DNA from 4 places in the Rhizobium binxianense genome. Region 2 is predicted to be linked to each of the others. Evidence: predicted binding sites of a transcription regulator. Region 2 holds the regulator's gene; each other region holds the start of a gene.
The links. The regulator PhoB, encoded in region 2, activates phosphate uptake and scavenging genes when phosphate is short. The targets are predictions, from matches to a motif close to TGTCATNNANCTGTCAT.

Region 1 (7,194 bases), 2.0 Mb from region 2:
GCCCGCGCCTATCTCCAGCGCACCAGCCGCAACCAGTATGTCGACGGCCTGATGATGGACGCGCATCTGAAGAGCATCGACGCCGTCTACCTGCCTGAGATGGCCTTCGACCTCGACGCCGAGGCCGCCCGTCTCAAGGAAAGCATGGACCGCAACGGCCACGCCACGGTCTTCGTCTCGGAAGGCGCCTGCCTCGACGCCATCGTCGCCGAGCGTGAAGCCGCCGGCGAGACCGTCAAGCGCGACGCCTTCGGCCATGTGAAAATCGACACGATCAATGTCGGCGCCTGGTTCCAGAAGCAGTTCGCCAGCCTGTTGAACGCCGAGCGTTCCCTCGTGCAGAAATCAGGCTATTTCGCCCGCTCGGCGCCTGCCAACGGCGACGATCTCAGGCTGATCCAGAGCATGGTCGATCTCGCCGTCGAAAGCGCGCTCAACAAAGTCTCCGGCGTCACCGGCCATGATGAAGCGCAAAACGGTAAATTGCGCACTATAGAATTCCCGCGCATCAAGGGCGGCAAGGCTTTTGACCTTTCTACGGGATGGTTTGCCGAAGTCATGGACAATATAGGCCAGAAATACAAAGAAGCGTGATTGACGGATGGTTAATATGATGTCTTTGCTTGTTCCTGAGGAATAGGAGGAGACACCATGTCATTTGAAGCCTGGCTCGCTTTTGCGGCCGCATCCGCCATCATGCTGGCCATACCGGGGCCGACGATACTGCTCGTCGTCTCCTATGCGCTCGGTCATGGACGCAGGACTGCGTTTGCGACTGTCAGCGGCGTGGCGCTTGGTGACTTCACCGCGATGACGGCGTCTCTCTTCGGACTCGGCGCCGTCCTGGCCGCCTCCGCCACCCTCTTCACCGTCTTGAAGTGGATCGGCGGCGCCTACCTGATCTGGCTGGGAATCAAGCTCTGGCGGGCTCCTGTGATCGGGGAACCGGTCGCCGACAACGACAATCTGCCGGAGGAAAAGTCGCTCAAGATCTTCCTCCACGCCTATGTCGTCACCGCCCTCAATCCCAAGAGCATCATCTTCTTCGTCGCCTTCGTGCCGCAGTTCCTCAATCCGGCCCTGCCCTTCGTCGGCCAGATGGCGATCATGGAAGCGACCTTCCTCGTGCTGGCGATCCTTAACGCTTCCACCTACGCATTTCTCGCCCATACCGCGCGCGGACTGATTCGCAAGGCGAGCATCCAGCGCGCCGTAAACCGCACCGGCGGCACCTTGCTGATCGCCGCAGGCGCCGTCACTGCCGGGTATCGCCGTATTGCAGCCTAGAAATATTCCGTGGTTGCCGGAATGCCACGAATAGGTTAATGGGTCGGGCAGGGCTTAAGGTTTTTAGTAACTTTTATACGCTGCCGGGGCGGCGCGATTTCACGAAAGTGGCGGAATGGTAGCGATCGGATTGTCCGGCCTGAAACGCAGTCTTGTCGTTTCGACGATACTCTGCGGCGTGATGACGGGATGCACGAGCGTCGAATACACGTCCCAGGCCAAGCTGACAGCTGCCCAGACCGTCGTGCCGATGCCGAAACCCGGCGAAGACGCCACACTCGCGGCGATCCCGACAGCCGAAGGCGCAGCCGTAGGCGGCGCCACCATTCCCCAGGCATCCCCCTCCCTGACCGCAACGGCGATGCCGACCGTAGCAGCCTCTCAGTCTGCCGATCTCGCCATGCAGGCAGGCATGCAGCCGGCAGCCTATGCGCAAATCCCGCTGACGCCCGAGATGACGGCGATCCAGTCCGTCGTGCCGACGCCGCGTCCGGGAACCCCGGCACAACCGACGACCCAGCTTGCCTTTGCCGCGACACCGCAGAACAGCGCGCTTGCAGCACTTGCGGCCGTCGACACTACGCCGCGTGCCAGCATGGACTACGGTTTCGACGAATCCGGGCCGATCGATCCGCCGACGGCGCCGCCGATGTTCAGCGACGACGACAAAGACGATGCGCCGACGGTCGAAAAAAGCTTCGTCACCAAGCTCATTCAAAAATATTCGAAGGTCTACGAAATTCCCGAGACGCTGCTCCACCGCATCGTCCATCGCGAGAGCCGCTACAATCCGAAGGCCTACAACAAGCGCGGCTATTTCGGCCTCATGCAGATCAAATACAATACCGCCAAGTCGATGGGTTATGACGGCGCCCCGGGCGGTCTCTTCGATGCGGAAACCAACATCAAATATGCCGCCAAATATTTGCGTGGCGCCTGGCTCGTCTCCGACAACAAGGAAGACGATGCCGTCCGCCTCTATGCGCGCGGCTATTATTACGACGCCAAGCGCAAGGGCATGAGCGACATCGCCCAAGGCAATTATTGAAATCGGCAATTCCTGAATAGAATGACGGCTGAAAGGCGGTCGCAGCCTATGGCTGCGGCTGGGCTTGGCTATTGTGATCCGGCCTGCTGTTGCGGTTCCCCCGGTGGCAAGGCCGCCAGGATCGCCTTCAGAAGCGTCTGCGGCTGATAGCCGAGCCAGCCCGGCGTCAGCCCGAGCCTGATGACGACCAGATTGGCGGAAGGCACGATCGCCATGCTCTGCCCGTCATGACCCGTCAGCCAGAATGTATCCTCCGGCAGCCCGAACTTGGCGCTTGAGCCGCCGGGGGAGAGCCAAGCCTGGCCCTGCGTATAGCTCCCATTCGACGCCGCCGTCGGCGTGCGCATGGCGCCGACGAAACCTTCCGGCAGCAACCGCTGGCCGTTCCACACGCCATCCTGCAGCAGGAACTGCCCGAAGCGAGCCCAGTCATGCGCCGTCGCATAGAGATAGGAGCTTCCGGCAAAGGTGCCGCGCGCATCGAGTTCGAACACGGCGCTGGTCATGCCGAGCGGTGAAAACAGCGCGTCGTGCGGATAGGAAAAGGCCGCCTGCGGATTGCCGACCCTGTCCATCCAGATGCGCGACAAGAGCACGGCCGTGCCGCTCGAATAGCGGAAACGCTGGCCGGGTGCGGCCTCCATCGGTGCGTTGGCCGGCAACGATACCATGTCGGGGTCGAGATAGAGCATGCGCGTCACATCGGCAACGTCGCCATAATCCTCGTTGAAGGCAAGGCCGCTCTCCATGCCGAGCAGATCGGAGACCTTGATCCCGGCACGCGCATCGTTCTTCCACTGCGCCAGCAGATGATCATCGTCGAAGGAGATCTTGCCGTCGAGCATCAGCCGGCCGAGGATTGCGGCATTCACCGTCTTCGTCATCGACCAGCCGATCAGCGGCGTCCTTGCCGAGAATCCGGGTCCATAGGCCTCGGCGACGATGCCGCCATTGCGCACCACCACGATCGCCCGCATGGCCGGGCCGGCAAGTCGGGCATCAGCAAGCAGCGCGGCGATCTTCGCATCCGGCTGATCGCCGGCGCCCTCACCTTGCGGCCACACCGCGTCGTTCGCCTCCACTCTGGCCGGCGCTTCGAAAGGCACCGCATTCGCCGCCGCCTCGAAATTGCCGTCCGGCACGCTGGTGCAGCCGAAAGCGCTGCGATAGAGCGCATAACTCGGCGCAAACAGCCCCATGAAGCGCGCCGTCACGCGATCGTTGTCGCGGTCGACGCTGACGCGCACCAGCCGCAGCAGCGGATTTCCGGGCGCCTGGACGTCGTCATGGAGCACATCCCCGGCCTCGCGGCCGGCAATGAAGACGTTGGAGCAGACGATCTTCGCGGCATAGCCGTCGCCGACCCGCAGCAATTCCGGCGGCTGGACGAAGAGCCAGCCGGCGGCGCCGATGACGACGAGGATGATAAGGAGAGCAAGCGCCTTCAGAATACGCAGGACAAATCGCATGGCATTCCTCCATGCCGGGAGAAAAGCAGGAATCGCACCCGCCGGAAAGGGGCCGGTGCGAAGAAGGCGCACCATGCCGATCACTTCCTGAAGAAGTGATCGGGATCACCCTTCATGAAAGCCGCAGCCGCGCGAGCGGGCGCCCACAGCCCACGTCATCAAACTGTAGCAGTGGCGCGCTACACGCCCTGAACGCTAAAAAGGTGACAGACTCATGTCAGAATTTGCACCGGATGCCGGCTTCCGCAAGAACCGGAAACTCAAGGACGCCCTTCTCCGCCACAAGGCTTTTTCGAAGGACGGCTTTTCCGAGCGCCTCTTCGGCCTTCTCTTCTCCGGCCTCGTCTATCCGCAGATCTGGGAAGATCCTGATCTCGACATGCAGGCGATGGAGCTGAAGCCGAACCATCGCATCGTCACCATCGGCTCCGGCGGCTGCAACATGCTCGCCTATCTCTCCAAGGCGCCGGCCTCGATCGACGTCGTCGATCTCAACCCGCACCATATCGCGCTGAACCGCCTGAAGCTCGCCGCCTTCAAGCATCTCCCCGATCATGCCGATCTCGTCCGTTTCCTGGCGATGCCGAACGAGAAGTCGAACAGCCGCGCCTTCGACCGGCACCTCGCCGCCAAGCTCGACGAGACGACCCGCAGCTACTGGAACGGCCGCAAGTTCGGCCGCCGCCGCGTCACGGTCTTCGACCGGAATATCTATGAAACCGGCCTACTCGGCCGCTTCATCGGCGCAGCCCATCTTCTTGCCCGCCTGCACGGCGTCAAGCTGCGCGAAATGACCAAGACCCGCACTATCCGGGAACAGCGCCAGTTCTTCGAAGAGCAGATCGCGCCACTGTTCGAAAAGCCGGTCGTGCGTTGGATCACCGGCCGCAAGAGCTCACTGTTCGGCCTCGGCATCCCGCCACAGCAATATGACGAGCTTGCAAGCCTCGCCGCCGATCATTCGATCGCGCCGGTGCTGAAGCATCGCCTGGAAAAGCTCGCCTGTCATTTCCCGATGCGCGACAATTATTTCGCCTGGCAGGCCTTCGGTCGCCGCTACGGCACCGAAGAGGAAGGCCCGCTGCCGACCTATCTGAAGTCGGAGCATTATGAATTGATCCGCGCCAATGTCGACCGCGTCAACGTCCACCATGCAAGCTTCACCGAGCTTCTGGCGCGCGAGCCGGCCGCCTCACGCGACCGCTACATCCTGCTCGACGCGCAGGACTGGATGACGGACGAGCAGCTGAACGACGTCTGGCGGGAAATCACCCGCACGGCGCGCGAAGGCGCCCGCGTGATCTTCCGCACCGCCGCCGAAAAGAGCATCATCGAGGGGCGCCTCTCTCCTTCGATCCGCGACCAGTGGGATTACTTCGAGGACAAGTCGCGTGACCTGACGGCGCTCGATCGCTCGGCGATCTATGGCGGCTTCCACATTTACGGGAAAAAGGCGTGAGCAAGGTCGGCACCGAGACGGCAGGCAACAGCGACGAACATGCCAGCCTGATGGATGGCATGTACCGCTACCAGCGCCATATCTACGACCTGACCCGCAAATATTACCTTCTCGGCCGCGACAGCACGATCCGTAATCTCGACGTGCCCGAAGGCGGTACCCTGCTCGAAGTCGGCTGCGGCACGGGGCGCAACATGGCTTTCGCCCACCGGCATTTCCCGACCGCCAAGCTGTTCGGCCTCGACATTTCCCAGGAGATGTTGATTTCGGCGCGCAAGACCTTCGCCACTAAGGCGACGATCCCGGACTTCCGCGTCGCCGACGCCACGGCGTTCACGCCGCGCGAATTCGGCGTCAGCGGCTTCGACCGCATCCTGATTTCCTACGCCCTGTCGATGATCCCGGACTGGGAGCGGGCCGTCGATGCATCGATCGCAGCACTCAATCCCGGCGGTCAGCTGCACATCGTCGATTTCGGCCAGCAGGAAGGCCTGCCTGGCTGGTTCCGGCGCATGCTGCAGTCCTGGCTTGCGAAATTCCACGTCACCCCGCGCCCCGATCTGCGCGAGGTTCTGGAGGCGCAAGCCCATGAAAACAACGCGAGATTGTTGTTCGATACCGTTGGCGGCGGTTATGCCTGGCGGGCGGCCATTATCAGCAAGCGCTCATAATTCGCTTGAAACTAACCGATTTTTTACGTTGATATGGTGAAAAGAGGGTTATCCTCTGCTGACTCGTCATTTCCGAAGGTCAAGCTGTGGGGCAAAAAGATCATTCGAGTTACGACGGGACGCCCATGCGCCGGCTTTTGTTTTGCGTTTTGCCCCTGGCCATCTTGCTGGCCGGCTGCACCTCCTCCGGTCATGACTATCTTGAAACGGCGTCGATCAAGCCGAAGACACGCTTTAAGGATACCGATCCGCAGGATTTCGGCCCGAAGCATCCGGAGCAGAACCAGATCCACGGTATCGATATCTCCAAGTGGCAGGGCGATATCGACTGGGCCACGGTCAGGAATTCCGGCGTCGCCTTCGCCTTCATCAAGGCGACCGAGGGCAAGGACCGGGTCGATCCGCGCTTCGACGAATATTGGCGCGAAGCCCGCGCCGCCGGCATCCCGCACGCCCCCTATCACTTTTACTATTTCTGCTCCTCGGCCGATCAGCAGGCCGACTGGTTCATCCGCAACGTGCCGAAGGAGGCCATGCGCCTGCCGCCGGTGCTCGACGTGGAATGGAACGCCGAATCGAAGACCTGCCGCTATCGTCCCGACCCGGAAACGGTGCGCGCCGAAATGCAGCGTTTCATGGACCGGCTGGAGGCCTATTACGGCAAGCGCCCGATCATCTACACCTCGGTCGATTTCCATCGCGACAATCTCGCGGGCTACTTCCAGGATTATCATTTCTGGGTCCGTTCGGTGGCAAAACACCCCGAAGTGACCTATTCCGACCGCCGCTGGGCCTTCTGGCAATATACCTCGACCGGCGTCATTCCCGGCATCAGCGGTCCCACAGATATCAATGTCTTTGCCGGCAGCGCAAAGAACTGGAACAATTGGGTCGCGGCCGTTTCCAAGGATAGAAATTCTTAGTAACGTCTTTCAATGTTTCTTGCTTCCGTCACATTCCTCTGTGAAAGCGACGGTTATCTGTTTGATATAAGGACCGCATCCATGCACCGCTCGCTCGCAAGCCGCTCTGCACTCGCCCTTCTGTTTGCCCTCGCGCTGGCCGGCGGCGCGGCCGCCCAGCAGGCGCCGGACGCAGCCCCGGCTGCCCCTTGCGGCGGCGACCTCTCCGCCTTCCTCGCAGGCGTCAAGAAAGATGCGGTTGCGGCCGGCGCCAGTGCGGCAGCCGCCGACGAGGCCTTCGCCGGCGCCGAGATCGACCCCAAGGTGCTGAGCCGGGACCGTGCCCAGGGCGTCTTCA
Region 2 (7,194 bases):
GTTCATCGGCGTCGATGGTCTCGACCAGCGAACGGGCTTCGAGCCAGGCATCGTCCTCACCATGCGGGCGGCTGCCGGTGTCGCCGTCGCCGCCGTGGAGATCCGGCCGGCGCATGCGCTCGGGTGCTTCCGGCAGGAACTGGGCGACAAGGCCGCCTGCCCGCCAGCGATGGCGCGGCTTGCCGGCATCGTCGCGATCGAAGAGTTCGGCTGCGGCCAGGCGCACCCGTGTCGGGATCTGCTCCGACTGACGGAAATAGACGCCGGCAATCTCCTCGAGCGAGGTGCCGTCGAGTTCGACGATGCCCTGGTAGGGCTGGCCGAACTTGCCCTGGTCGATGGTGAAGGCGAGCACGCCCCGGCCGAGCAATTGCTCCGGCTCGGTTTCGCCTGCTGCGATCGCTTTGTTCAGCAGCGCCTGATCGAAGCGGGCATAGGCGCGGACATTTTCCGGCGTCGCGAAATCGGCGACGAGAAGATCGACCGGGCCATCGCCCTTGGTCTGCACCGTGAACTTGCCGTCGAATTTCAGCGAGGTGCCGAGCAGCACCGTCAAGACGACGACTTCGGCAAGCAGGCGGGCGACGGGTGCGGGGTAATGATGGCGCTCGAGGATCGCATCGAGCATCGGGCCGAGCTGGACGGCGCGGCCGCGCACGTCCAGACCCTCCACCTGGAAGGGGACGACATGGTCATCGCCGGCGAAATCAAACTGGCCGAGGGCGGCTGCAGCTTCTGCCATGGCTTTACTCCTAGTTTCGGAGCGATGGGTCAGCGTGCCCTTCGCTCGCGCGGCCGCAGGTCTATGACTCGCGGCATCCGATTATGGTTCAGATCGCGCCCAGGCACCAAGCAAGAATCGACTTCTGCGCATGAAGACGGTTTTCCGCCTCATCGAAGACCACGGATTGCGGACCGTCGATCACCTCGTCCGTCACTTCCTCACCACGATGAGCCGGCAGGCAATGCATGAACAATGCATCATTGCCGGCCTTCGCCATCAAGGCCGCATTGACCTGGTAAGGCTGGAAGACATTGTGACCCCGGGCCCGATGTTCCTGATTCATGGAGACCCAGGTATCGGTCACCACGCAATCGACGCCTTCGACCGCACGGTCGGCATCATGGCAGAGCATGATTTCGGCGCCCTCATTGCGGGCCCAGTTCAGATAGTGATCCTTGGGCTCCGAACCAAGAGGCACGGCCATGTTCATGCGATAGCCGAAGCGCGCAGCCCCTTCGACCAGCGAATGCAGCACATTGTTGCCGTCGCCGGTCCAGGCGATGGTCTTGCCCTTGATCGGGCCGCGATGCTCTTCGAAGGTCATGATATCGGCCATGATCTGGCAGGGATGGGTGTCATCCGTCAGCGCATTGATGACCGGCACGGTCGCATGCTCGGCAAGTTCCAGCAGCCTGGAATGCTCGGTGGTGCGGATCATGATCGCATCGACGTAGCGCGACAGCACCTTGGCGGTGTCGCCGATCGTTTCGGCGCGGCCGAGCTGCATTTCGGTGCCGGACAGGAACAGCGTTTCGCCGCCGAGCTGGCGCATGCCGACATCGAAGGAGACGCGGGTGCGCGTCGACGGCTTTTCGAAGATCATCGCCAGCATCTTGCCGGCGAGCGGCTTGTCGCCGGTGCCGGCCTTGAAGGCCTGCTTGCGGGCGAGCGCATCGTTCATGATGGTTCTGAGATCGGCAGAGGTGACCGCCGAAAGATCGAGGAAATGTTTAGGAGCCATGGTCTTCTTACCTGTCTGCGCCCGAGGGCGGCAATCTCTTCAAGCCGTCTTCTTGACCTTGGAGGCGCGAATGCTCTCGGCGGCGCGCTCGATGCGGGCAAGACCCTCGCGGGCTTCCTCGGCGGTGACGACGAGGGGCGGAAGAAGGCGGATGACGTTGTCGCCGGCGGGCACGCCGAGCAGATGGGCGGCGCGGATCGCCTGCAGCAGTTCGGCCGAGGGAATGGCGGCCTTGACGCCGAGCAACAGCCCCTCGCCTCTGATATCCTCAATCACATCGGGATAGCGATCCTTCAGCGAGGCGAGGCCCTGGCGGAAAACCAGTGCTACGTCGCGCACCTGCTGGAGGAAGCCATCGGCGAGAATGATGTCGAGCACGGCGCTGCCGACGGCCATGGCAAGCGGATTGCCGCCATAGGTCGAGCCATGGGTGCCGGCCTTCATGCCGGAGGCAGCCTCTGATGTGGCAAGGCAGGCACCGAGCGGGAACCCGCCGCCGATGCCCTTGGCGACCGCCATGATGTCGGGGGTGACGCCCGACCATTCATGGGCGAAGAGCTTGCCGGTACGGCCGACGCCGGTCTGGACCTCGTCGAGGATCAGCAGCAGGCCGTGTTCGTCGCAGATCTGGCGAAGCGCCTTCATGAATTCGGGGGTGGCGGGACGCACGCCGCCCTCGCCCTGCACCGGCTCGATCAGGATTGCAGCCGTGGCATCGGTGATCGCGGCGCGCACCGCTTCGATATCGCCGAAAGCCACCTGATCAAAACCCGGCGCCTTGGGGCCGAAGCCTTCGAGATATTTCTCCTGGCCGCCGGCGGCGATCGTCGCCAGCGTCCGTCCGTGGAAGGCGCCCTCGAAGGTGATGATATGGAAGCGCTCGGGATGGCCCTTGGAATACTGATAGCGGCGCGCCGTCTTGATCGCGCATTCGAGCGCCTCGGCGCCCGAATTGGTGAAGAACACCTTGTCGGCGAAGGTGGCGTCCGTCAGCCGTTTGGCCAGGCGCTCCTGGCCGGGGATCTCATAGATGTTGGAGAGGTGCCAGACCTTGTCGGCCTGCTCCTTCAGGGCGCCCACCACATGCGGATTGCTGTGGCCGACCGAGGTGACGGCGACGCCGGCGCCGAAATCGAGATATCGCTCGCCGCTTTCGGTGATCAGCCACACGCCCTCGCCTCGCTCGAACCGCAGCGGGGCACGAGAATAGGTGTCATAAAGCGGCGCGGCTTCAGCCATGGCGCGATCTCCCGATCTAAAGTTATGGGGCGACTGACTCCGGCTAAGAAAACCAGGCCCGAAAAATCAAAAATGCCGCCTTGCGGCGGCGACTGGCACTATTTCCTTTTCGCGCTGCAATGTCAACAAAACTGCGCCCTTAGCGCATGCAGCAAGGGTGTGCAGCGGCATTTTCAGTCTTCAACAGGCATTATTGCAGAAATGCCACGCAGGGGCAGCAAGTTGGGGAAAACTACGAATTCGATTCATCCGGATTCATGCGACTCTTGTCACGGAGTCAGCCTCACACTAGGTTAAAGTTCAATTACTAGACTGCATGCGGCGGAACTAGTCACCAAAATTGATCAAGCGTTTCTTGTTTCGGAGCTCCCGGGACAACGGTGAGGGATTCTGCCATCACCAACGCAAAAGGTGGAGACAGGGCATGAACTGGACAGACGAGCGGGTCGAGAAACTCAAGAAGCTTTGGGCCGAAGGACTGAGCGCCAGCCAGATCGCGGCGCAACTTGGCGGTGTCAGCAGAAACGCTGTTATCGGCAAGGTTCACCGACTGAGCCTTCCGGGCCGTGCCAAGGCCGGCGGCACCAGCACCGCGGCGCGAACGCCGAAGCGCAATACAGCGGCACCGCGCGCGCCGAACTACGCCTCTCGCGTCACCACCCGCACCGTTACCCGCCAGCAGGGCGCAACGATGCTGAAGGAAGAGATCGAGATCGAAACGATCGAGGAAATGGAATATGTGCCGAGGGGCAACGTGGTCGTGCCGATTTCGCGCCGCCTCGGCCTGACGGAACTGACCGAACGCACCTGCAAGTGGCCGGTCGGCGATCCGCTGAAGGACGACTTCCACTTCTGCGGCTGCGAATCCCCCGACAATTCGCCCTATTGCAGCTATCACCAGAAGCTCGCCTACCAGCCGGTCAACGAACGCCGCCGGGCGGCAGCGCGGGCTGGCTGAGCGGCAGACATCGTTAGAATGCAGAAAACGGGCCGAGTGGCCCGTTTTTTTATGCGTGGATGGAAGCGCTCATTGCGGCTATGGCTGCCCCTCACCCTAACCCTCTCCCCGTAAACGGGGCGAGGGGACGTGCCACACGAGAGGTGTAGGAAGGGGAACGGAGACGTCGCGGCGGGGTCCCTTCGCCCCGCGAGCGGGGAGAAGGTGGCGGCAGCCGGATGAGGGGCAGTCCATCGCCGCGAACCGGACAGCAGCGGGACAAGCCCGAGCATGACGAAAGAGCCGTCGGCCGAGCTGTAGTGACGCAGCCCTCAGGCTTCCATCGAATAACCGGCGCCGCGGACGGTGCGGATGACGTCCTGCATGTTGGAGAAATTCAGCGCCTTGCGCAGCCGGCCGACATGGACGTCGACGGTGCGTTCGTCGACATAGATGTCGTGGCCCCAGACGCCGTCGAGAAGCTGCGAGCGGGAGAAGACCCGGCCCGGCGACGACATCAGGAATTCCAGCAGGCGGAATTCGGTGGGGCCGAGGCGGACTTCACGGCTCTTGCGATGGACGCGATGGGTTTCGCGGTCGAGCTCGATATCGCCGCATTTCAGCACCGTCGACAGCACCTCGGGGCGGGCGCGGCGCAGCATCGCCTTGACGCGGGCAACCAGCTCGGGGGTCGAGAAGGGCTTGACGACGTAATCGTCGGCCCCCGTCGACAGCCCGCGGACGCGCTCGCTCTCTTCGCCGCGCGCCGTCAGCATGATGATCGGCAGGCGCTCGGTTTCCGGCCGCATGCGCAGGCGCCGGCAGAGCTCGATGCCGGATACGCCGGGCAGCATCCAATCGAGGATCAGAAGATCGGGCGTGCGCTCCTGAAGCCGCATTTCGGCTTCGTCGCCACGAAGGATGGTATCGACCTCGAAGCCTTCCGCTTCGAGATTGTAGCGAAGAAGCACGCTCAGGGCTTCTTCGTCTTCAACAACTGCAACTCTCGGGATCATGCGTCTCGGTCTCCTCGCGCATGATCCTTAAACCGGGGGTGATTTAAGCAATGCATCCTGCGCAAATTCACAAACTAGGCTGCGACCTCTTTGCGCGCCCGGACGGGCGCGCATGCAATTGACTGGTCCGGGCGACTGGCCCGGGCTGTCCGGGCGATTATTCCGTAACCGCGCCGACGGTGTTGGCGCTGTCGTCCTTCGGACGATCGCCTTCCGGCTGCGCGCCGGTCGCCATGTAATAGATCGTCTCGGCGATGTTGGTGGCGTGGTCGCCGATGCGCTCGATGTTCTTGGCGCAGAAGAGAAGATGCGTGCAGCTGGTGATGTTGCGCGGGTCTTCCATCATGTAGGTCAGGAGCTCGCGGAACAGCGAGGTGTACATCGCGTCGATCTCGTTGTCGCGCTCGCGGATGGCATTCGCCTTGTCGGCGGCGCGCGTCGTGTAGACGTCGAGCACTTCCTTGAGCTGGACGAGCGCCAGCTCGGACAGATGCTCGAGGCCGCGGGCGAGCTTGCGGGGAACGCCGGTGCTTTGGACGGCGATGACGCGCTTGGCGGTGTTCTTGCCGAGGTCGCCGACGCGTTCGAGATCGGCGGCGATGCGGATCGAACCCATGATCTCACGCAGGTCCGCAGCCATCGGCTGGCGGCGGGCGATGGTGACGATCGCCTTGTCGCCGATTTCGCGTTCGGCGTGATCGAGGATCACATCGTCGGAGATGACCTTCTGCGCCAGCGCGGTATCGCCGTTGACCAGTGCCCGCACGGATTCGGCGACCATCTGTTCGGCCAGGCCACCCATTTCGGAAATCCGCCTGGAGAGGAACTTCAGATCATCATCATAGGCAGAATAAATATGTGTCGATGCCATGGGGCTTTATCCTCGAATAACGGAAAGGCTTGGTGACGCCAAAATCAGCCGAAGCGACCCATGATGTAGTCCTGGGTGCGCGGATCGTCGGGATTGGTGAACATCTTGTCGGTGTCGTTCTCCTCGACGAGATTGCCGAGGTGGAACATGGCGGTGCGCTGCGAGACGCGCGCGGCCTGCTGCATGGAGTGGGTGACGATGACGATCGTGTAGTTCTCGCGCAGTTCGTGGATCAGCTCTTCGACCTTGGCGGTGGCGATCGGGTCGAGCGCCGAGCAGGGCTCGTCCATCAGGATGACTTCAGGGCTGACGGCGACGGCGCGTGCTATGCAGAGGCGCTGCTGCTGGCCGCCCGAAAGACCCGTGCCGGATTCATGCACGCGGTCCTTGACTTCGTTCCAGAGACCGGCGCGCTGCAGGCTGGTCTCGACGATCTGGTCGAGATCGGCTTTCGACTTGGCCAGGCCATGGATGCGCGGGCCGTAAGAGACGTTTTCATAGATCGTCTTCGGGAACGGATTCGGCTTCTGGAAGACCATGCCGACGCGGGCGCGAAGTTCGACGACGTCGATATCGGGATCATAGATATCGTCGGTATCAAGCGTGATCTTGCCGGTGACGCGGCAGCCGTCGATCGTGTCGTTCATGCGGTTGAGGCTCCGCAGGAAGGTCGACTTGCCGCAGCCCGAAGGGCCGATCAGCGCGGTTACGGTGTTTTCGCGGATGTTCAGGTTCACGTCGAAAAGCGCGCGCTTCTCGCCATAGTAAACAGAGACATCCTTTCCGATCATCTTATACGGGACGTTGCTCATCTTGTGATCCAGCGCCTTTTCAACTGCAGCTTCCGTCAACATGTTCATGATGTTTAACTCCGTTTACCAGCGGCGCTCGAAGCGACGACGCAAGAGGATGGCGCCCATGTTCATGACGATCAGGAACAGGAGCAGGACGATGATGGCACCCGAAGTCCGCTCGACGAAGGCACGTTCGGCCTCGTTGGCCCACATATAGACCTGCACGGGCAGGGCCGTCGAGGGATCGAGCGGTGTGGTCGGCGCGTTGGCGACGAAGGCGACCATGCCGATCAAAAGCAGCGGCGCGGTTTCGCCGAGCGCGTGCGCCAGGCCGATGATCGTGCCGGTGAGGATGCCGGGCATGGCGAGCGGCAGAACATGGTGGAACACCATCTGCATCTTCGAGGCGCCGAGGCCAAGGGCTGCGGCGCGGATCGACGGCGGCACGGCGCGAAGTGCTGCGCGCGTCGCGATGATGATCGTCGGCAGGGTCATCAGCGTCAGCACCAGGCCGCCGACCAGCGAGGCCGAGCGCGGCAGGCCGATGAAGTTGATGAAGACGGACAGACCGAGCAGGCCGTATACGATCGAA
Region 3 (7,194 bases), 610 kb from region 2:
TGGTGCAGTTCGGCAAGCTTCTTGACGCGGGCCTTCTCCGAAAGCCTGGTGTCAAGCGTGTTATGGAACAGCTGGAAAATGGCGGCGGCGACATCGGGATATTTGTCGAGCGTCGTTGCGATATAATCCTGCGAATAAGCGATGCCGGCCTGGCGGAGATAGCGGGCATAAGCGCGCAGCACATTCGTCTCGCGCGCCGAGAGCCCGGCCGAAAGGATCAGCCGGTTGAAGCTGTCATTGTCGATCGTGCCGGCGAAGGCGGCGACAAAGGCTTCTTCCAGGGCGGCGCCGTAGCGCTGCAGATCGATTTCGCCGCCGTTGCGGGTCTCGAGCTCCATATCGTGCAGCACGACGAGTTTCATTTCTCCGTCAGCGGCCGGAACCCCGATGTCGAAGGTGCGTTCGCTGACGACATTGAAGCCGAGATTCTCAAGAAGCGGTACGCGGCGCGACAGCGCCAGCTGGCCGCCGGCGTGGAAGATCTTCAGCGAGAGGGTACGGCCTTGTTCTTCCTGGCGATGATAGAACTGGATGCGGAGCGGCTCGCCGGCGGCGCAGGCGCCGATATCGGCGAGGTCGGCCACGGTTTCCTCCGGAGTGAAGGAATCCTGGAAGGCCTGGTCGACCGATATCTTCGGCGCCTTGGCGCCGGCGAGAGCCTCGAAACGATCGTCCCAGCGGGCGGTGATTTCGCGGATCACCTGCTCGAGCTTTGCCTGCGGAATGCGTGGCGTCTTGCCGCCGGAGCGGCCGATGATGAAATGCACGCGCGCCACGCCGCCTTCCGGGAAAGCCGGGTAATAGGCGGAGACGCGGCCGTCATAGACGGTCTTCAGATAGGCACCGATGCGCTCGCGCACGATCGAATCATATTCCTCACGCGGCACGTAGACGATCACCGAGACGAAGCGGTCGAAATGGTCGATTCGCGGCAGGGCGCGTACGCGCGGCCGGTCGGCCAGATCGTTGATCTGTTCGGCAAAGCTCGCAAGCAGCGTCGTATCGATCTGGAATAGATCGTCGCGCGGATAGGATTCCAGCGTGTTGTCGAGCATGCGGCCGGAATGGCTCATCGGATCGAAGCCGAAATGCTCCTTCACCTTCTCGATCTTGGAGCGCAGCAGCGGGATTTCGGCGGCGAGCGAAGTATAGGCCGTCGAGGTGAAAAGGCCGACGATGCGCAGTTCGCCGGTGACATTGCCCTGAGCGTCGAAACGCTTGACGCCGACATAATCCATATAGGCGCGACGATGGACGATCGATTTCACGTTCGCCTTGGTGACGATCAGGAAATCAGGCCCGTCGAGGAAGGCAAGGATCTCCGGTGTCGTGGTCACGGCGTCCTTGCCGGTGCGCAGCACGAGAACATCGGGGTTGGAGAGGATGCCGAGGCCGGCGCCTTTGTCGCGTTCCACCTTGGCGTCGGAACCCTTGCCTGAATAGACATATTCGCGCATGCCGAGGAAGGTGAAATTCTCGTCGCGCAGCCAGGTCAGGAAGGCGATCGCCTCGGCGTGTTCGGCCTTCCTGCGGCCGGCGCCGTTGGCCGAAAGCTCGGCGATCACCCCATCGAGCTTGGAGAGCATCGGCTTCCAGTCGGAGACCGACAGGCGGACCTGTTCCAGCACGGCTTCGATACGCTTGACGAGATCGGCGGCCTGGGCGGAATTGAGCGGGGCGATATGGAGCTGGATGTGGCTGACGCGCGCGGCCGGATCGCTCGGGTGATCGGCGGAATAAAGCGCGGGCGGCTTGCCTTTTTCGATCACCAGGATGGGATGCACGGCCATGAACAGGTCGCGGTGGGTGCTCGTCACCTCCCCCATGACCGATTCATAGAGGAAGGGCATGTTCCGATCGGTGACCGAAAGCACCGAGACGGCGATGCCGTCAGGCGTGACGTCGGCAATGGTGTCGATGCTGACGCGCGGCGCCTTGCCGTTCCAGGCGGCGAGTTCCTTGGCGGAATGCACGGCGGAGAGCGCGAGCATCTCAGCCGTATAGAGTTCGAGATCGTCGTTGCTGGCCCGACCGAAAAGGATTTCCGGATCGAGATGGGCCTCGCCGGTCGCCTTGGCGATCTTGCGCGCACCTTCGATCTGCTTTTCCCGTTTCGGATTGTTTCTGGCAGCCATGGATCGCCTCCCGCAATAGACTGATTTTCTGCAAGCTAGCAGAAGATTCCTCGAAAAAATCTCTAAAATAGCGGCCTGAAGGATAGTTTTGGTGCTTTTTGACGCCGAAAATGGGAAATCGTTAGAGATTTTTCCGCTTTCGTGGCCAAAACGAACGGGACGGCCCTTCTTCCGACTTTTCGCTTCGCCGCACATTTCCATGCTCACGTGAAGAATGGTTGACAGCGTGGCGTCAAAAAGATCATCAAACGCCATCATCATTCGGACCTTGATATCATGTCGGAAAATGCAGCGGGCGCAGTCATCGTCATCTCCAGCCATGTGGTGCGTGGTTCGGTCGGAAACCGCGCGGCTGTCTTTGCGCTGGAGACGCTCGGTCATCCGGTCTGGGCCCTGCCGACCGTGGTGCTGCCCTGGCATCCCGGCCACGGCCGCTCGACGCGGCTGACATTTGCGGAAGCCGATTTCGACGCGGCGATCGACGATCTGATCCGCGCGCCATGGATCGGCGAAGTCAAGGCGGTGCTTTCGGGTTATTTCGGCAATGCCGCCCAGGCACGCTCCGTCGCCCGGCTGATCGCTGCGCTCAGGCAGAATAATCCCGAGCTCACCTATGTCTGCGATCCCGTCATGGGCGATCTCGGCGGCCTCTACGTGCCGGAAGCGACCGCCGAGGCCATTCGCGATCATCTCATTCCGCTCGCCTCGCTGGCGACGCCGAACCGCTACGAGCTCGCATGGCTTTCGGGCGCAGCCCTCGAAGACAACAGTGCGATCATGGAGGCGGCGCTGGCGCTCGGGCCGTCGCGTATGCTCGTGACTTCGGCCGTGCCGATGATGGCTGGCGGTACCGGCAATCTCTATCTTTCCGGCCGGCACGCGCTTCTGGCCGAACACCGCGTCGTCGAAAATCCGCCGAACGGTCTCGGCGACCTGCTCGCCGCGGTCTTCCTGTCGCGTCTGCTTTCCGGTCTGGAGGACGAAAAGGCGCTGCAACTTGCCACGGCCAGCGTCTTCGAGGTGCTGGCGCGCGCCGTCAAGCGCGGCAGCAACGAGTTGATGCTGGCAAGCGATGCATCCAGCCTTTCGACGCCGATGGCCATGGTGCAGATGCGCCGGCTTGTGCACCCGGCGCAGCGGCGGAAAAAATGACGCATTTGCCGATGCAGGCATTTTGCGGTGCAGCAGTTGATCTTGTCTTCCGCCCGCGCTAATCCAGAAGGCATGCAGCGTTTTCCAACACCACTTCTGGACGGCTACCGCAACTTCATGAACGGGCGTTATGCAGACGCCCGCGACAGGTATCGGCAGCTTGCCGAAAACGGTCAGAGTCCCCATACGCTGGTCGTTGCCTGTTCGGACTCGCGCGCAGCACCGGAGTTAATCTTCGATGCCGGCCCGGGCGAACTCTTCGTCATCCGCAACGTCGCCAACATGGTGCCGCCTTATGAGCCGGACGGTCATTTTCATTCGACCTCGGCCGCGCTCGAATTTGCGGTGCAGGCGTTGAAGGTCTCGGATATCGTCGTGATGGGTCATGGCCGTTGCGGCGGCATTCGCGCTGCACTCGACCCGAATGCCGAGCCGTTGTCGCCCGGCGATTTCATCGGCCGCTGGATGTCGCTGGTCAAGCCCGCCGCCGAGCAGATCCAGAGCAACGACGTGATGACGGCCGCTGAGCGGCAGACGGCGCTGGAGCGTGTCTCCATCCGCAATTCGATCAACAATCTCAGAACCTTCCCCGATATCAAGGCGCTTGAGGACGCAGGAAAAATGCATCTTCACGGCGCCTGGTTCGACATCTCTACAGGTGAACTGTGGGTCATGGACGCCGAGACACGCGACTTCATTCGTCCCGAGATCTAGGGATAGGCTGGTTTATCAGTTTTTTAAGAATTGTTGCTAAGCTGCCGGCAATTGGTCGCACACGACCGACATTTTGATCACCGTGGCGATTGGCGATGAAGTTCGAAACCATCAAAAAGGTTATCCTGGCCGCCATTATGCTGCCCTTCGTCTTCATGCTCATTGAAGGCGTCATCGTCATACGGACTTCAGTCAGGCAGTACAGGGATCTCGAGAAGGACCGGCAATTCGCCGATGTGCTTGCCCGCGGCGGGTCGATCGCCGCCACAGAAATCCTGAGTGAAATCGGCGCCACCCGCCTCTACCTCGCACGTCCGACCAGCGTGACTGCCGCCGACATGCAACGAAGCCGGGTGACGCTCGATCGCGAGCGCCTCGCTTTTTATGCCAGCCTGCCCTCCCGCGATACGCTCGACGAGGGCCTCGTCAGCGAATTATCAATTCTCAGCCTTGCCTATAGCCGTATCATCGCCGCGCGCAGTGCCGTCGACCAGGGCCGTTATGCCGGCAGCGATCCCGGTTCCATCTACTGGTATGCGGCTCTCACGCAGCTTGCCGTCGTCGATGCGCTTTCACCACTGATCAGCGATCCGGTACTGCTTGAGAAATCCAACCAGCTGATGGGCATCCTGCTGACCTATTACGGCGAAAGGCTGATTACCGGTGTCGGCACCCGCTACCTCGATCACGGCGTTTCCACCAGATTTCCGGTGGAGCTTTTCGTGCAGGGCAAGGTCATGCTCGGTGAGGGCATGGACCACATGGTCTTTCATTCGGCAGCGGCGATCGTGGGCGACATCGTTGCCTATCTTGGTCGCAGCGACCAGGTGAAGGCGAATGCGATCACCGATGCCATCCTTGCCGGATCGCGGCCAACGCGTGAAGTGCGCGATATCTGGGCCGCCGCGCAGAGCGAACGCATGACCTTCCTGCAGAAGAAGATGGTCGAGGCCGCAAACGATATTCACGAGACCGGCGAAAGCCTTTCGACGCGCTCGCACCTCCACTTGACGCGGATCCTGGCGCTGTGCGCCGGCCTGCTGATTCTCGCGACATTGGTCATGGTGCTGGCGTCAAGAGGCCTGCGCCTGATCGACCGGCTGACGCGCGATCGCGAGACGCTGGTGGGCGAGTTGCGCAATGCCGCTCAGACAGACCTTCTGACCGGCCTTTACAACAGGCGCGGCTTCGAGGTCGCCGCATCGGCGCTTCTCACACAGGCCGAGCACGGGTCGCGCTGGATCTCCGTCGTGCTCTTCGACCTCGATCATTTCAAGAAGATCAACGATCTCAACGGCCATGATGCCGGCGATGCCGTGCTCCGGCAGGTCGCAGGCGTTGCGCGCGAGAATTTCCGTTCCTTCGATCTGCTGGTGCGCCACGGCGGGGAGGAGTTCCTGGCGCTTCTGCCGGATTCGACGCCCGACGATGCCGCCATCGTTGCCGAGCGTGTGCGGCTGGCGATCGAGGCGGCGGAAATCCCCTTGCCGAGCGGCGATGTGCTCAAGGTGACGGCGAGTTTCGGATGCGCCGGCCGGGCAAATGAAGCCGCCAACCGGAACTTCGAGGATCTGGTCAAACGCGCCGATCTGGCGCTCTACGCCGCCAAGGCCTCCGGCCGCAACTGCGTCGTTTCGGGGCCGACCGTGCCGGCGCAGGAGGAGCGCCGCAAGACGGCCTCCGGCAGCGGCTTTGATTCCCGCATATGAAAAACGCCGCATATCGCAGCGGCGTTTTCGCGTATTGGTGCTGACGAAGGCTTAAAGGCCTTTTGTTTTATGCATGTCGTTATCCCGGAACCGCTGCGCACGCCCCAGGCGACATGCACTATCTGCCGGCGTCGATCTGCTGGCCGATATAGGCGATTGCCTGCTGATAGACGCTGGCGGCGTTCCAGCCCTGGATGGCGACGAAATTCGGCTCACCCGGCTGATAACCGGCGCCGGCGCGCCAGCCGTGGCCTTTGAGGAAATTCGCCGTCGAGGCCAGGGCATCGGCGCGGGAACCGACCATGTCGACGCGGCCGTCGCCGTCGCCGTCGGCGCCGAAACGTACGACATTGCGCGGCAGGAACTGCGTCTGGCCGATTTCACCATGGGCAGCGCCCTTCGCCTGCGGGCTGAGATAACCCTCGGAGACGAGCTGGAGCGCGGCATAGAGCTGGTCGGTGAAATAATCCGAACGACGGCAGTCATAGGCAAGGGTCGAAACAGCCGACAGCGTATGCTGGTTGCCCATATAGCTGCCGAAACCGGTCTCCATGCCCCAGATCGCGATCAGCGGGCCGGCAGGAACGCCGAAACGGCGCTCGATCGAGGCAAAAAGCGCCTGGTTGGCGGCCTTCATCGAACGGCCGCGGGAGATGACGGTGGCACCGCCGCGCTTCTGCATGAAAGTGTCGAAGGAGAGTTTGAAGCTCTTCTGGCCGCGGTCGGCGGCGATCGTCGGTTTGTTGTAATTGACGTTGGCGAAGGCGCGGTCGAGGACCGAACGGCTGACCCCATTTGCCGCCGCTTCCTCCTTGAAGTCGGCGACCCATGCGGTGAAACCGCTGCTATTGTTGCCGCATTGGGCGCCCTGGGCCGCTGCCGGCAGCGCGTGGAGGACGCCGGCTGTCGTTAACGCGGCCAGAAGGAATGTTGTCATGCGCATGAGAAACCCCGCTTCCGGTCTGCTGAAGCGCGCCGCGGCCGATCGGAGCCATGCGACGCGCCCTAAATCTTCGTTCTGTTCCTGCCGTTGTCCCAAAACCGCTGCACGGTTTCAGGCGGCATAGCTTGGCTTGACGCCGGGCAGAATGCCAGCCGAAAGCGACCTTGTCACGATCACCTTTGAGTCAGCGCTTATGGATAAGGGCGCCTACGGCTCGGCAAAAAGCCCTGCCTTCATCAGCAGGGCTTTAACACATTATGGTTTACAAATGGTGTCAGGCGGCATGCTTGCGCGGCTTGACAAGGCCGCGATTGACGAGCAGCTCGGCGATCTGGATGGCGTTCAATGCCGCACCCTTGCGCAGATTGTCGGAAACCACCCAGATGTTGAGGCCGTTTTCAACCGTCGCATCTTCTCGGATGCGCGAGATGTAGGTCGCATCCTCGCCGGCGGATTCATAAGGCGTGATGTAGCCGCCGTTCTCGCGCTTGTCGATGACGAGGCAACCTGGCGCATCGCGCAGGATGTCGCGGGCCTGGTC
Region 4 (7,194 bases), 390 kb from region 2:
TGGGACTGGGAGCACGAGCGGTTGCGTCAGGCGCTGCAGGATTTCCGCAACCTGAGCGCGGAAGATTTCCTGTCCCGCTATAGTGGCTAAACCCTCGATATAGGGGCGGAGAATTGTGACAAGACTTACACAAATATGACATGCGAGGTTCATCAAGCGGGACTAATGCGATGCTGATCAAGGCCTGGATCGCAAGGGAAGAGCATGATGTTCGAGCTGAAGAATGTCACACGTCGGTTCGGAAAAAAGCTCGCCGTCGATGCCGTCACGCTCGACATTCCCCAGGGCCAGATGGTCGGCATCATCGGCCGCTCCGGCGCCGGCAAGTCGACGCTGCTGCGCATGATCAACCGCTTGCAGGAGCCGAGCTCCGGCTCCATTCACTTCGCCGGCGTCGAGGTCTCTGGGCTTCGCGGCCGGGCGCTGCGCAACTGGCAGCGCGACTGCGCGATGATCTTCCAGCAGTTCAACCTGGTGCCGCGCCTAGATGTTCTCACAAATGTCATGCTCGGCCGCCTCAATCACCGCTCGACGCTGATGAGCCTGCTCAACATCTTCACCCGCGAGGAGCGCGTGCATGCCATCGCGGCGCTGGAACGCCTCGGCATCGAGCAGACGGCGCTGCAGCCGGCCGGCACGCTGTCCGGTGGCCAGCAGCAGCGCGTAGCAATCGCCCGCGCGCTGATGCAGAACCCGAAGATGGTGCTCGCCGACGAACCGATCGCCTCACTCGACCCGTTGAACGCCAAGATCGTCATGGATGCGCTGCGCGATATCAACGAGCGCGAGGGCATCACCGTCATCACCAACCTCCACACGCTCGATACCGCCCGCAATTATTGTGAGCGCATCGTCGGCATGGCCGGCGGCCGCGTCGTCTTCGACGGCAAGCCCACGGAATTGACGGCCGAAGCGGTGAAGGAAATCTACGGGACGGATAAGGACGGCGCCGGCATCGACGAAACGGTGACCTCGACATCGATCAATATCGCCCCCGAGCGGGCAGACAATCAATCCGCCGGCACCCAACCGCTGGCGCTGGCCGGTCTTTAGAGACGGCCGCGATCGAGCGCCCGCGTCAAGGGCACACTTCTTCGTAACGGGAAGGCCGGGGACACCGGTCAATAGGAGAGAACATGTTGAAGAAAGCACTCTTTGCGGCAACGGCGCTCTTCGCGCTCGCCGGCGCCGGCCATGCTGCAGATCTCAAGGAATTCCGCATCGGCATCCTCGGCGGCGAAAATGAAACCGACCGCCTGCGCAACTACGCCTGCCTTGCCGACCACCTGAAGCAGGAATTCGGCTTCGAGAAGGTTTCGCTCTTCCCGGCCGCCGATTATGACGGCGTCATCCAGGGCCTGCTCGGCGGCACGCTCGACTTCGCCGAACTCGGCGCTTCCGGCTACGCAGCCGTCTACATCAAGGATCCAAAGGCTGTCACGCCGATCCTGACGACGCAGCAGAAGGACGGCTCGACGGGCTACTACTCGATCGGCCTCGCGCTGAAATCATCCGGCATCAAGTCCATCAAGGACGCCAAGGGCAAGAAGCTCGGCTACGCCGATCCGGACTCCACCTCCGGCTATCTCGTTCCGCTGACGCAGATCCCGAAGGACACGGGCATGCCGAACGACAAGTTCTTCGCTTCGACGCAGTTCAACGGCGGTCACGAGAACAACCTGCTTGCCGCTTATGACGGCAAGGTCGACGTCGCCGTCGACGACAGCTCGGGCCTCGGCGATTTCAAGGATGGCTACACCTCCGGCACCTTCCGCAAGGAAGTGGACAAGGGCGCCGTCGACCCGAACAAGCTCGTTGAAGTTTGGCGTTCGCCGCTGATCCCGAACGGCCCGCTCGTCGTTCGCAACGCTCTTGGCGAAGAATGGCAGACGAAGCTTGCAGCCTTCTTCACGGCTCTGCCGGAGAAGGATCACAAGTGCTTCGCAGCTGTCGAAGGCGGCGACTACAAGGGCTATTCGCCGGTCAAGCACGACTTCTACAACGCCGTCGTTGAAGTTCGCAAAGCTGCTATCGGCGGCTGATCGGCTTTCCGGAATGCGGGGCGGTCGGAAACGGCCGCCCTTTTCTTAGTGACTACAGCGCCGCGCGTCTCGTAAGACGCGCAAAGGACGCTGTAGCACTTTGAATTGCTGCATAATTCTATCCTCAAATCGATCTCGATTTGAGGATAGAATTACGAAGTAGGCGAGGCGTTGATGACTATTGCCGATACACAGCCGCACATGCAGAGTACGCAGGAGATCGCTACGGCCTGGGGCCGGATGGTCGCCAAGCGCCGCTTCTACACGGTTCTCGGCCTGGTTATTCTCGTTGCAGCTTTCGTCAGCTCCGTCCGCTTCGCCGACGAGAGCAATGCCGGCCATTTCTTCGATCGCCTGCCGCATCTCTTCGACTTCCTGAGCTGGCTCATCCCCAAGGATTGGAACGACGTCTGGCGCGCGCTGTTCGACATAGCGAGCGTGAACGACAGAGGCGGCGAGGAATTCAATTTCGACAGGGGCCGCGTCTACGTCTGGGGCGCCTTCTACATTCCCGAATATTTCGAGCTGATGATCGTCACGATCAACGTGGCGCTGATCTCGACGATCGTCGCCTTCGTCTTAGCCGTTCCCTTGAGCTTCTTTGCCGCCCGCAACCTGACGAATTCATGGCCGCTGCGCATCTTCACCAAGCGGCTGATGGAATTCCTGCGCGCCTTCCCCGAGATCGTCATTGCCGGCCTGTTTTCGGCGATCCTTTCGATCGGGCCGGTCGCCGCCATCATTGCCATCACCCTGCACACGATCGGGGCGCTCGGTAAACTCTTCTATGAAGTGGCCGAGAATATCGACATGAAGCCCGATGAGGGCATGAAAGCCGTCGGCGCCAACTGGTGGGAACGCGTGCGCTTCGGCGCCCTGCCGCAGGTGCTGCCGAATTTCACCTCCTACGCGCTGCTGCGCCTCGAGATCAACGTGCGCGCCTCGACCATCATCGGCGCTGTGGGCGGCGGCGGTATCGGCGAGGAACTGAAGCTTTCGATCTCGCGCGGCTTCGGCGCCAAGACGATGGCGCTCGTTCTGCTGCTGTTCGTGACCATCGTCGCCGTCGACCAGTTCTCCGCATGGCTGCGCCGCCGCCTGGTCGGCGAGCAGGCTTTCCTTCTGCAACATTGAGGCCGCCATGACTGTGATCGACGCAAACCGCATGCACGAGATCGAAGCCCGCTATCCGGAATATTTCCACCGGTCGTTCCGCCAGCGTTTCGGCGGGCTGATGGTCGTCATCGCCACACTGCTCTACGGCTTCTACGCCGTCTGGTTCTTCGATCTGCCCAAGCTCTTTGCCGAAGCCCATTGGGAGCGTGTCGGCATCTATCTCAGCCAATGGGTGAGTTACGACGTTCAGCCGGAATTCCGCATTGGGGATGACGGCTCGATCGAGGTGCGCTATCCGCGTTTCTCGCCGCTCGGCGACAATCCGCATCCAGACTGGCTGGTCAACAACCCCGACGGCAGCATCACCGTTTCTATCAGCGGCACCAGCCGCACCGTCACCGTCTCGAAGAGCGAGACGATCGTCACCGCGCACGGCGTCAGCGTCCCCGTCGACGTTTCGAGCGGCGCGCCGAAAGTCGTCGGGCCGGTGCCCGGCTGGATGACGGTTTATGACGACAACGTGCTCGCCGATCTCGGCTTTGCCGGCAATGTCAGCATTTCCGTCGACAGGGTGAAAATCCGCAAGCGTTTTATCGGCTGGGCGAATTTCATCTTCGATACGCAATCGTCCTTCTTCGACAAGCCGGTCGGCGAGGTTATCAGCCTCATCGTCTCCGGCCCGCGCATCAAGCCCGACCAATCCAACCTGTCGCTCGCCTTCGACGACATCTGGAACAACAGCGAATGGCAGCACGGCGACGTCTGGACCAAGCTTTTCCAGACGATCGTCATGGCGTTCCTCGGAACTTTGCTCGGCTCGCTCGCCGCCTTCCCGCTCGCCTTCATGGCAGCGCGCAACATCACGCCGAACCGCTTCCTGAACCAGGTGCTGAAGCGCTTCTTCGATTTCCTGCGCTCGGTCGACATGCTGATCTGGGCGCTGTTCCTGACGCGCGCCTTCGGTCCCGGCCCGCTTGCCGGCAGCGGCGCGATCTTCCTCACCGAAACGGGCACACTCGGCAAGCTCTATGCCGAAGGGCTCGAAAACATCGACAACAAGCCGCGGGAGGGCGTCAAATCGACCGGCGCTGAGACCGTGCTCGTCCATCGTTACGGCATTATGCCGCAGATTGTTCCCGTCATCGTCAGCCAGACGCTCTACCAATGGGAATCCAACGTGCGCGGCGCGACCATCATCGGCGCCGTCGGCGCGGGCGGCATCGGCCTCAAACTCTGGGAGGCCATGCGCACCAATGCCAACTGGGAAAACGTCGCTTACATGGTCATTCTGATCCTCATCGTCGTCTTCCTTTTCGACGCCGCCTCGAACGCGCTGCGTCATCGGCTGATGGGCACGAAAGCGCACTGATCCGCCGGACAAAAGGCGATGGCGGCGTCGTCATCATCATTCTGTCACGGAAATCTTTTAGCCGGAACCTGCTTGCGGTTCGCCGCCAAATCACTGCACATTGCGCTCCCCGTTTCGACGATCCCCAGGATAAAAGCCTTGCGCTACGCTCTCTATTTCTCGCCGCCGAAGGATGATCCCCTCGTCGGCGCGGCCTCGCTCTGGCTCGGCCGCGATGCCTTCAGCGGTGAGACCTACGCCGCACCGGACCATGAGCGGCTCGGCCAGGCGGAGCAGTTCGAGCTGACCGCCGATCCGCGCCGCTACGGCTTTCATGCGACGATCAAGGCGCCATTTTCGCTCGCGGCCTCCGTCACCGAGAAGGATCTCCTGACGGTTGCCGAGGAGTTTGCCGCGCGCACCCCCGCCTTCGAGCTTCCCGAGCTGGTGCTCGGCCAGCTCGGCCGTTTTTTTGCCCTCGTTCCCTCTTCTCTTCATCAACCTCTTCAGGATTTCGCCGCGAAGGTGGTAAAGTCCTTCGAGCCGTTCCGCGCAGCGCTTTCTCCGGCCGATGTCGCGCGGCGCAACCCGGAGAAGCTCAGCGACAGCCAGCGCGCCAATCTGCAGCGCTGGGGTTATCCTTACGTCATGGAGGATTTCGGCTTCCACATGACGCTGAGCGGGCAAGTGCCCGAGACACGCGCCGAGGTGATGAAAGCGATTCTGACCGAGCGTTTTGCCGATTTCACCGGCCGGCCGCTTTCGATTTCCGGCCTTGCCGTCTTCGTCGAGGAGACGCGCGGCGCCCCGTTCAAAGTTCATTCCTGGCTGCCGCTTGCCGGCGCCAAAAGCTGAAAGACCCGACGACATGAGCAAAGAGACCGTGTTTTCCAACGCCCGCATCGTTCTCGAGGATAACATCCTCGCAGGCTCGATTCTCATCCGCGACGGCAAGATCGCCGATATTTCCGAGGGGAGTTCGGTAGCCGGCGAAGATTTCGAAGGCGACTACGTCATTCCCGGCCTCGTCGAGCTGCATACCGACCATCTCGAAGGCCATTACCAGCCGCGTCCCGGCATTCGCTGGAACAAGACCGCCGCGGTCCAGGCGCACGACGCCCAGATCGTCACATCGGGCATTACCACGGTGTTCGACTGCCTGCGCATGGGTGCGGACGAGGACGGCGGCTTCGAACACGGCGAAATGCGCGAGATGGCCGATGCCATCCAGTCGGCGGAGAAGGAAGGCCGGCTGCGCGCCGAGCACCTGCTGCACCTGCGCTGCGAGGTCTCGGCCGACAATGTGCTTGAACATTTCGGCGATTTCGAAGACGACCGGCATGTGCGGCTGGTCTCACTGATGGATCACGCGCCCGGCCAGCGGCAGTTCCAGACCATGGATCAATATATCTTCTACTACCAGAAGAAGCGCGGCCTGAGCGACGAGGTTTTTGCCCGTTTCGTCGCCAAGCGCCAGGCGGAATCGGCGCGCAATTCGACGCCGCACCGCAACGCCATCGCCAAGGTCTGCGCCGAGCGCGGCATCACCGTGGCAAGCCATGACGACGCGACGCTTTCCCATGTCGACGAGGCGATCGACAACGGCGTGCGGCTTGCCGAATTCCCGACCAGCTTCGATGCCGCCCGGGCGTCGCACGAGCACGGCATGAGCGTGCTGATGGGCGCGCCGAACATCGTGCGCGGCAAATCCCATTCCGGCAACATCGCCGCCCGGGACCTTGCCGAAATGGGCGTGCTCGACGTGCTTTCCTCCGATTACGTGCCGCTGAGCCTGCTGCACGCCCCGTTCATCCTCGCCGATGAAGTCGAGAGCATTACGCTGCCGAAGGCGATCGCCATGGTGACGTCGACGCCTGCCCGCACCGTCAGCCTCGATGATCGCGGCCGGATCGCCACCGGGCTGCGTGCCGATCTCGTCCGCGTTCACCGCTCGCATGGCGTGCCGGTGACACGCTCCGTCTGGCGCCAGGGACGCCGTGTCGCATGACGCCGCACGAACCCCATGCCGGAGCCGGAGCCGAACGCGGCATCATGGTCGTCGTCGTCGGGCCGAGCGGCGCCGGCAAGGATACGCTGATGAACCTCGCGGCAAAGCGTTTTGCCGGGCGCGACACCGTGCACTTCGTCCGCCGCGTGATCACCCGTCACCGTGACGCCGGCGGCGAAGACCATCTTTCCGTCTCCCTCGAAGGGTTTGCCGCCATGGAGCAGTCAGGCTCCTTCGCCGTCTGGTGGGAAGCGCACGGTTTGAAATACGGCATTCCGGCCGAGGTCTCGGTGGCGCTGTCGCGCGGCCATGTCGTCGTCGCCAACGGCTCGCGTTCGGCGCTGCACCGCTTCCAGGCCGCTTTCCCCCGCCTGAAAGTCATCAACGTCACCGCCCGTCCCGAAGTGCTCGCCGGCCGGCTGGAGGCACGCGGCCGCGAGACGCATGAGGATATCATGGCCCGGCTCGCCCGCGGGCCGCTGACGGTGCGCGGCGAATACGACGTGACGGATCTCGACAATAGCGGTTCGCTCGAAGAGGCCGAGCAGAAGATGGTCAAGATCCTCGACGGGTTGCTGGCCGAGACGCACTGACCGAGATCATGGGGAAGGGCATGCGCGCCGTCAAAGTGGTTGACTACGACCCGTCCTGGCCGGTGCTCTTTGCCGAAATCCGCGCCG

Region 1: PO860_RS13540 (BtaA family protein) is a predicted target of PhoB. The motif match lies at 3,958-3,974, and genes of this name have one in related genera.
Region 3: PO860_RS20160 (NAD-glutamate dehydrogenase) is a predicted target of PhoB. The motif match lies at 2,343-2,359, and genes of this name have one in related genera.
Region 4: PO860_RS21120 (DUF1045 domain-containing protein) is a predicted target of PhoB. The motif match lies at 4,559-4,575, and genes of this name have one in related genera.

The regions. Positions count from the first base shown of each region.
Region 1 covers NZ_CP118713.1:2,730,014-2,737,207, forward strand. The annotation lists gene PO860_RS13520 (pyrophosphate--fructose-6-phosphate 1-phosphotransferase) at 1-594, shown strand, start outside; gene PO860_RS13525 (LysE family translocator) at 652-1,287, shown strand; gene PO860_RS13530 (transglycosylase SLT domain-containing protein) at 1,403-2,335, shown strand; partial or broken gene PO860_RS13535 (serine hydrolase domain-containing protein) at 2,382-3,804, opposite strand; gene PO860_RS13540 (BtaA family protein) at 4,019-5,263, shown strand; gene PO860_RS13545 (class I SAM-dependent methyltransferase) at 5,260-5,934, shown strand; gene PO860_RS13550 (glycoside hydrolase family 25 protein) at 6,060-6,857, shown strand; gene PO860_RS13555 (lytic murein transglycosylase) at 6,939-7,194, shown strand, end outside.
Region 2 covers NZ_CP118713.1:172,155-179,348, reverse strand. The annotation lists gene PO860_RS00885 (Hsp33 family molecular chaperone) at 1-742, opposite strand, end outside; gene argF (ornithine carbamoyltransferase) at 831-1,745, opposite strand; gene PO860_RS00875 (aspartate aminotransferase family protein) at 1,785-2,984, opposite strand; gene PO860_RS00870 (GcrA family cell cycle regulator) at 3,409-3,942, shown strand; gene phoB (phosphate regulon transcriptional regulator PhoB) at 4,254-4,937, opposite strand; gene phoU (phosphate signaling complex protein PhoU) at 5,095-5,808, opposite strand; gene pstB (phosphate ABC transporter ATP-binding protein PstB) at 5,853-6,668, opposite strand; gene pstA (phosphate ABC transporter permease PstA) at 6,684-7,194, opposite strand, start outside.
Region 3 covers NZ_CP118713.1:4,117,143-4,124,336, reverse strand. The annotation lists gene PO860_RS20160 (NAD-glutamate dehydrogenase) at 1-2,135, opposite strand, end outside; gene pdxY (pyridoxal kinase PdxY) at 2,412-3,287, shown strand; gene PO860_RS20150 (carbonic anhydrase) at 3,360-4,001, shown strand; gene PO860_RS20145 (GGDEF domain-containing protein) at 4,097-5,710, shown strand; gene PO860_RS20140 (lytic murein transglycosylase) at 5,829-6,653, opposite strand; gene PO860_RS20135 (aspartate-semialdehyde dehydrogenase) at 6,928-7,194, opposite strand, start outside.
Region 4 covers NZ_CP118713.1:4,338,899-4,346,092, reverse strand. The annotation lists gene PO860_RS21145 (DapH/DapD/GlmU-related protein) at 1-90, shown strand, start outside; gene phnC (phosphonate ABC transporter ATP-binding protein) at 208-1,053, shown strand; gene phnD (phosphonate ABC transporter substrate-binding protein) at 1,137-2,042, shown strand; gene phnE (phosphonate ABC transporter, permease protein PhnE) at 2,217-3,176, shown strand; gene phnE (phosphonate ABC transporter, permease protein PhnE) at 3,184-4,527, shown strand; gene PO860_RS21120 (DUF1045 domain-containing protein) at 4,666-5,361, shown strand; gene PO860_RS21115 (alpha-D-ribose 1-methylphosphonate 5-triphosphate diphosphatase) at 5,375-6,514, shown strand; gene phnN (phosphonate metabolism protein/1,5-bisphosphokinase (PRPP-forming) PhnN) at 6,511-7,107, shown strand; gene PO860_RS21105 (GrpB family protein) at 7,128-7,194, shown strand, end outside.